2 regions of the Clostridium swellfunianum genome follow, and region 2 is predicted to be linked to the other one. Evidence: a T-box and tRNA genes for the amino acid it is inferred to sense, from the RefSeq annotation. Region 2 holds a T-box; the other holds one or more tRNA genes.
What was found. The T-box of region 2 lies ahead of serS (serine--tRNA ligase). A T-box ahead of a tRNA ligase gene usually reads a tRNA of that ligase, here a tRNA-Ser.
Positions count from the first base shown of each region.

Region 1: it encodes a tRNA-Ser, which carries the amino acid that the T-box ahead of serS (serine--tRNA ligase) is inferred to sense. The anticodon was not compared.

Region 1 covers NZ_JAMOFV010000006.1:2,814,213-2,818,181, forward strand. The annotation lists gene NBE98_RS13420 (ABC transporter permease) at 1-87, opposite strand, end outside; gene NBE98_RS13425 (efflux RND transporter periplasmic adaptor subunit) at 105-1,100, opposite strand; gene NBE98_RS13430 (manganese catalase family protein) at 1,342-2,037, opposite strand; tRNA gene NBE98_RS13435 (tRNA-Arg) at 2,314-2,390, opposite strand; tRNA gene NBE98_RS13440 (tRNA-Ser) at 2,440-2,530, opposite strand; tRNA gene NBE98_RS13445 (tRNA-Ser) at 2,544-2,634, opposite strand; gene serS (serine--tRNA ligase) at 2,834-3,969, opposite strand, start outside.
Region 2 covers NZ_JAMOFV010000006.1:2,692,062-2,696,030, forward strand. The annotation lists gene NBE98_RS12845 (AraC family transcriptional regulator) at 1-282, shown strand, start outside; gene serS (serine--tRNA ligase) at 371-1,651, opposite strand; T-box leader at 1,785-1,995, opposite strand; gene NBE98_RS12855 (GNAT family N-acetyltransferase) at 2,077-2,559, opposite strand; gene NBE98_RS12860 (hypothetical protein) at 2,622-2,786, shown strand; gene NBE98_RS12865 (DUF3810 domain-containing protein) at 2,809-3,885, opposite strand.

The DNA of each region.
Region 1 (3,969 bases), 120 kb from region 2:
AATAGCAATTGAAAAAATAAAGCCTGCAGTTAGGCAAAGATAAAGCAGCTTGTTTTTAAATACATTTTTTATAGTAATACTAAGCATAGTATTATATCTCCTTGTTAATTCAAAATTACTATTTCACCTTCTGAAATCCCAGTTGTAATCTCGATATTGTCTCCATCCTGTATGCCTTTTTCTATATATCTTTCCACGATATCCTCACTCTCATATATCTTTACATAGGAATGACCATCCTCCCCAGCTCTCACAGCTTTATAAGGAATTACCACCACATTATCTTTTTTCTCTATAGTGCAAATTACAGTAACTCCGTCACCAATAACTAAGTTCTTAGGTTCCTCAAGAAATTTAACAACCACTCTGCCATTTTGAGAACTGCCATTAGGCTCATAGGTATTAGTAACAACCTCTCCTTTATAGCTTGCACTTCCAGCTTTAATAACTGCCTTGCTGCCTATTGTAAAATCAGGCAGATTACCATCACACTGAATCTGTATACCTTCCGTATCTGCAATGGTTAAAAGAGACTGATAGCCACTTATGAACTGAGATATCTTTACATCTGCTACATTTATAACTTTTCCTGAAATATCAGCAGTTAAAACTGCACTTTTTAAATCATCCTGAAGCTGCTTCATTTTAAGTTTTTCAGCATCTATATTTAACTGGTAAATTTGCTTTTGTGCCTCTGAAGCCCCGCTTTGTTCTGCGTTCTCATAGACCAGCTGTGCCTGCTTAAGCCTTATTTCCTCTTCTTTAATTGCATTCTTCTTATCAGTTGTATCAAGCTCTGCAAGGACCTGACCTTTTTTAACTACATCCCCTGATTTTACATTCAGTTTTGAAAGATATCCTCCCTTAAATTTAAAACACATGTCCACTTTTTTAATAGGAACAATATAACCTGCCTTGTATGTTGTTCTTTCGACACTTCCCTTTTTAGCTGGTTCAGTCCTAAGCTTTTCTGTAACCGGACTAACAAGCGTAGGGATAGCCGTTGTATTTTCATTTTTGATAGAACTACACCCCATAAGGCTAACAGCTGCTGCAACGCATGTCCCCATTATTATTGAATACTTAAATAACATGTTCATGATTTTTTAATCCCCCCGGTATTTCTTTTAACATATAAAAGCTATTAGTTTTTTGTTTTTAATATAAAATTAGCCGCTCTTAATACAAGCAATGTCACAGTATAATTTTACCACAATATGATAAAAATAGTTAATGCTCTGTTTAAAAATTCAAAAAATTAGTATGGTTATTTATATAGCTTTAATTATGACTTTATATATTTATAGGGAGTACAAACTTTATACTCCCTATCTTATTACCTTAAACTTTTGTCGTAGGTCTAGTCTCCTTACGTGGATTATTGAAGCTAGGAGGCGCTGGATTTGGTGAATCAAAAAATTCCCCTGGTGTTGATAAGTCAAAATAAAGCCTTGAATCCGCCGTTACACCAAAATCTCTATTTGAAGCTTCATTTTGAATCTTGTTTAGCGCTTCTCTAAACAACGCATTATGAGCTTCTTCCCTATTTAATAGAAAATCTATAGTTTCTTTTACGTACTTATCATTTATTTGACGATAAAGGTATTCATACACTACCTTAGCCCTTTGCTCTGCTGCTATGTCTGACAATAAATCAGCTGCTATATCTCCAGTTACGTTAACATAATCAGCAGTCCATGGATGACCCGATGAATTAATAAGCCCAGGTGCCAACCCTGTTAATGTATGTGTTTCTATTTCTCCCGCCATGGTCTTTGTAAAATCTACTGCGTGCCCATTAAGCAGATTTATTGTCTGAGCTACCATTTCCATATGGCTAAGTTCTTCTGCAGCAATGTCTAAAAACAGATCATGAATTGCTGGATCTTTAATTCTGAAGCTTTGTGAAAGGTATTGAAGGGCAGCCTTTAACTCGCCATTTGCACCTCCAAGCTGCTCCTGCATCAATACTGCATACTGTGGGTTTGGCCTTTCAACTTTTACTTCTCTTAATAATTGTTTTTCATGTTTAAACATCTATCTTCTTCCTCCCTGTCATCTTTTTGACTCAGAGTTAGTATTAAACCTTATCAAGATATTATACGAAGCTTTCTTATCGATAACCATTAGTATTAGGATTTAGAATTTATAATAATCATTTGTTTTACAATAAGATGTATATGATATAGTTACTTTAGCCTTTTATTTAAGGTGCTTCTGACTAATCCCTTAATCTCAATTCGTATTATCTTAATTATTACATAAAAAAAACAGGATTTGCATTTCTGCAAATCCTGTTTTTTCAATATTTTATGGTGCGACGGAGAGGATTCGAACCCCCGACCAACTGGTTCGTAGCCAGCTACTCTATCCAACTGAGCTACCATCGCATATTATTGAGTTTAGATAAAAACACCTAAACTAAGTTAGGTGCTTTTATGGCGGAGACGATGGGATTCGAACCCATGCTAGAGTTACCCCTACTAACGGTTTAGCAAACCGTCCTCTTGAGCCACTTGAGTACATCTCCAAAAATATTAAAATGGCGGAAAGACAGGGATTCGAACCCTGGGTACGGTCACCCGTACGCCGGTTTTCAAGACCGGTGCCTTAAACCAACTCGACCATCTTTCCACGTCTAACGACAAGATTTATTATAACAAAAGCTTTTTATAGTGTCAACATTTTTAATAGGATTTTTTTAATTTTATCTGTAACTTTTATATATAAATACTTCTAAATTAACAAAAAGAACAATTAACAAGCCAATTATAGTATTACCAAAAATACTGTAATTAATTACTCCTGTCAATCGTTCTTTTTGAACTTATAATTATTTTATAACTTCGGCTCCACCCATATATGGTCTTAAAGCTTCCGGTATCTCAATTGTTCCATCTTCTCTTTGGAAGTTCTCAAGTATAGCAGCTACAGTTCTTCCTATAGCAACACCTGATCCGTTTAATGTATGGACATATTGAGGCTTATCCTTTGGATTTTCTTTATATCTTATATTGGCTCTTCTTGCCTGATAGTCTTCAAAGTTACTACAGCTTGATATTTCAACATACCTATTATAGCTTGGCATCCAAACTTCTATATCGTAGGTCATTGCTGAAGAAAATCCTAAATCTCCTTTGCAAAGTCTAACTACTCTATAAGCAAGTCCTAACCCCTGAAGTACTCTTTCTGCATCATTAGTAAGCTTTTCTAATTCCTCATAAGATTGTTCTGGCTTAGTAAACTTAACAAGCTCCACCTTATTGAATTGGTGTTGTCTTATAAGTCCTCTTGTGTCTCTTCCTGCCGAGCCTGCTTCTGATCTAAAGCAAGCACTATAAGCAGCATGCTTTATTGGTAAGTCAGTACCATTTAATACTTCATCACTATATAAATTAGTTACTGGAACCTCAGCTGTAGGTATTAATAAATAATCTGTATTTGCAATCTTAAATGCATCCTCTTCAAACTTTGGAAGCTGTCCTGTTCCAGTCATACTCTTCCTATTAACCATAAATGGCGGCATTATTTCGGTATATCCTGCTACATCTATATGAGTATTTAAGTAGTAATTTATTATAGCTCTTTCGAGTCTTGCACCTAAGCCTTTATATACCGTGAATCTTGAACCAGTAATTTTTCCTGCTCTGTCAAAATCTAAAATATCTAAATTAGTTCCTAGTTCCCAATGAGCCTTTGGTTCAAAAGCAAATTTATTAGGCTCTCCCCATTTTCTTATCTCAATATTGTCAGCATCTGACTTTCCTTCTGGAACCTTTAGATTTGGAATATTAGGTATTCTAAGAAGAATGTTTTGGATCTTATCATCTATTTCTGCTAGGTCTGCATCTAAAACCTTTATATCTTCTCCAACCTTTTTCATTTCAGCCATTATAGGCTCAACATCCTGTCCAGCCTTCTTTAATTTTGGTATTTCAGCTGAAACTTGATTTCTCCTACTTTTTAAGG
Region 2 (3,969 bases):
ACTCACTACAGTTATAATTGGACAATTTCAAAACTGGCAAAGCAATGTAATCTAAGTATTGACTGGTTTATGCATAGATTTAAAGCTCAAAGCGGAGTATCTGCTATGGAATATTTATTAGAGATTCGCTTAAATAAGGCAAAGTGGCTTTTATTAAATTCATCCTTAAGTATAAAAGAGATTTCTAATATAGTTGGTTATTCAGATCCATTATATTTCAGTAGGGTATTTAAAAAATCAGAGGGCATTTCTGCTAATATATACAGAAAGTCCCACAGTTGATTAAAGTTTTAAGAATATAGCTTATTTTAAAGGGAGTGAATCACTCCCTTTTGTCATAATAGTTATTGCTTAAGTCAAAATGATTATACTATTTGTCAGAAGTTAGTCTATCCTTACCTATCCATTTTCTTAGAACTTCTGGAACAACTATACTTCCATCCTCCTGCTGATAGGTTTCAATAATTGCTGGAAACAACCTGCTTGTAGCAAGACCTGATGCATTTAGTGTATTAACATATTCAGTCTTCTTGCTGCCTTCTCTCTTAAATCGAATCATTCCTCTTCTTGCCTGGTAGTCTCTAGCGTTTGATGCTGAGCTTACTTCCTTATAATCATTCATGCTAGGAATCCAAATCTCTATGTCATAGGTTTTAGCCATTGATGCACTTGCATCCTTAGCTGCAAGCTTTGTTACTCTATAGTGAAGTCCCAATCCTTGTACAAGCCTTTCAGCCTTTCCAATTAATTCTTCTAAAGCTCTATCTGAATCCTCAGGCTTTGTGTATTGAAACATTTCCACCTTATTGAACTGATGACCTCTTATCATGCCTCTTTCAGATGCGCGATGGCTGCCTGCTTCAACTCTATAGCAAGGAGTGTATGAGAAATACTTTCTCGGCATATTTTCTTCCTTAAGAATTTCATCTCTATGAAGATTTATTAAGGCTGTTTCTGAAGTTGGTAGCATGAAGCTGTATTCTTCTCCTTCACCTTTAACTATAAAAACTTCATCCGCAAACTTCGGAAATTGTCCTGCTGTTAGCCCGCATTGATAATTTAAAATATGGGGTGGAAGTATAAATTCATATCCATCCTTTGTGTGTTCCTCAATAAAATAGTTTAGTAAAGCCCACTCTAGTATGGCACCATAGCCTTTGTATACCCAGAATCCATTTCCTCCAAGCTTAACTCCTCTTTCATAATCAATTAGATTATTTAATTTTACTAAATCCATATGATCTTTTGGAGCAAAAGTAAATTCTGGCTTATTACCCCATTCTCTTATTATCTTATTATTTTCCTTGCCTCCAGGAAGCACATCCTCATCTGGCACATTAGGAAGTTTTTCTATAAATACCTTTATGTTTTCCTCTAATCTTCCTAGCTTTTCCTCAAGCACTTTAATAGCAGTAGCAAGCTCTTTCATTTCAGCAAAGTACTGCTCAGCATTCTCACCTTTTCTTTTTAGCTCCGCTATTTCCTTAGAAACAGTATTTCTTTTGTTTTGTAAAGTCTCAACTTGTACTAATAACTCTCTTCTTTCCTTATCCCATTGGAGTAGCCCTGTAAAATCAACCTCATCCATACGCTTTAATAGAGCCTCTCTAACCTTATCAGGGTTTTCACGAATTAAATTTAAATCTAACATAACTTTCCTCCTCTTAGTTGGGCACTGAGCGATTAAATATTACTCACCACACTTGTTAGTTAAAGTTCCTTTAAGACTATAACCTTCATACATTTAATTTTAAAAAATCAAAAAACTCCCGTCTCTGCATTAAAACAGAGACGGGAGTATATCCCGCGTTGCCACTCTAATTGTCATATTAAAATTGTAATTAACATGACCTCTCAACAGTGCTATAAAGGGCACAAGCCATCAGCTTTTCACCTAAGCTTAGGAAGTGGATCAATTAAACTATACACCGATTCACACCATCCATCGGCTCTCTAAAATATAGTATTAATTTAAGCTTCCTTCATTGCTTTAATATAAATTATATACACTAGTGTTATATATTATTATAGATTCTATCACCAATTATGTACAAAGTAAATATAAAATCCAGAAAATTATGCAAGCTTCATAACTATAAACTTTGTAGTTCCTTGTTCATTAGTTCTACTAAAATCGTTTACTTGCTTAAAACCTGCTTTTGTATAAACGCTAATAGCCCTCTTGTTAAATTCTGCAACAGTGAGTCTAAGTCTATATGTTCCAAATAGGGACTCAGCGAACTTTATTTGCCTACTTATAAAATCATAGCCTTTTCCTTTTCCACAAACATCAGGATTCATCCCTAACCCTATATCTATAAAATTTTTATTTTCATAAACTCCACTCCTGATACCTGCTGGCACCTGAGCTGATTGACCAAAGCAATAAAATCCTATTATTTCAAGCTTTGCGTTGTTAACAACATAGTATGAACCATCTAAAAGTTCATTTATACATTCTTCGCTTCCATCCATACTATACATGGAATATGGATGTTCATATTTCCAATTAGATATTTCTCTCGCACTTGCATTATCCATTTTATTTATAAAATTCATTTTATCCCTCCTACCTGTTATATTTTTTATTTTTTTACATACCATATTATTGGTGATGATAAATGAATAAAAATGCAAAAACATCAAGGTTTTTTAGTTGGCTTGATAGGGTTGGTGAAGCAGCAGATTTTGTGAGTATAGATCACTTAAATTTAACGAATCTTTCAAGACCACCCCTAGATTACGAAACCAAATATAGTACTCGCCCTGATAAAAATGACTATTAATAAGCACACTTTATTCCTGTGCTTATTTTTCTTTTTTGTATTCAGCAAGCAGAAGATCTACCATTCTTCCATAGCTTTGTACTCCATCCTGTTGACCATTAGATTTTAAATAGGTGTTGTTTACTTTATTAGCTACCTCTTCAACCTTTCCTTTATATTTCTGCCAAAACTCTATATCATTATTTATATCCCTTCTAACTCCAGGAGTATAGCTTTTTAGAAGCTGCTTATACATATCCCTGTCCACATCAGCTAAGGCATTCATAGAATAAACAATAGCAAGCATTACTCCTGAGTACTGAAAATCTGCATCAGGATGCATCGTGCAGGCAATATAAGCAATGTAATTTGCCTCATCCTCTCTTGCAAAGCCTCTTTGATGAGCCATCTCATGAGCTGCAGTGTTTGGAAGCATGTAATCTGTTATGTTGATATTAACATTTGCTTCTCCTGTATAGGGTATGTATATTCCTGTTATTCCTGTATAGGACATCTTTTTTGATACTAATATTTTCTTTGGCGGTCCATATTTTCCACCAAGCTCTGGATATAACTTTGCAGCCTTATCGTATCCCTTTTGCGCTCGCTTAAAAACATCCTTATAACCACCAGAAACAGTCATTACTCCTTGTGAGTTCTCTTCTACCTTTCCCCTCAATGTATTAGCTCTGTCTATAAGGCTTTCACAGAGATCATAAAGCTCCTGCTTTGAAGATCTTGTTATCTCTAATCCTGCTATTTTATCAAAGGAAAGCCTATTGTAATTAAATCCCCAAAGAACCATAAATAGAACATACAACACCGAAACGTAAGTTGATAAATTAATTACTTGCTCCGAAAACCCACCTTTTTTTATTTTAACTAGTAGAAAAATAAAGCCTACAATTAAAATTAAAAATAAAGAAGGTATTAAGAACTCAGCTAGAGATGTAGGAAAGATGCTAGTTATTAAACTCAGCAATTGTCTTATACCTTTATTAGCCGATGTAGAGTAATAGTTCTCAATAAATTTGGGGTACCTTTTAGTGATAATATTTGCTATAAATATTATTGGAGAAAGCATGATAACAATTAATTTTATACTTAATTTCTTCTTCATGTTCAACCTGCCTCTACGAATGTTTTCATATCAATTTAGTCCATATAATTCCATAAGTATATTATACTAATAAATATAAAAAAA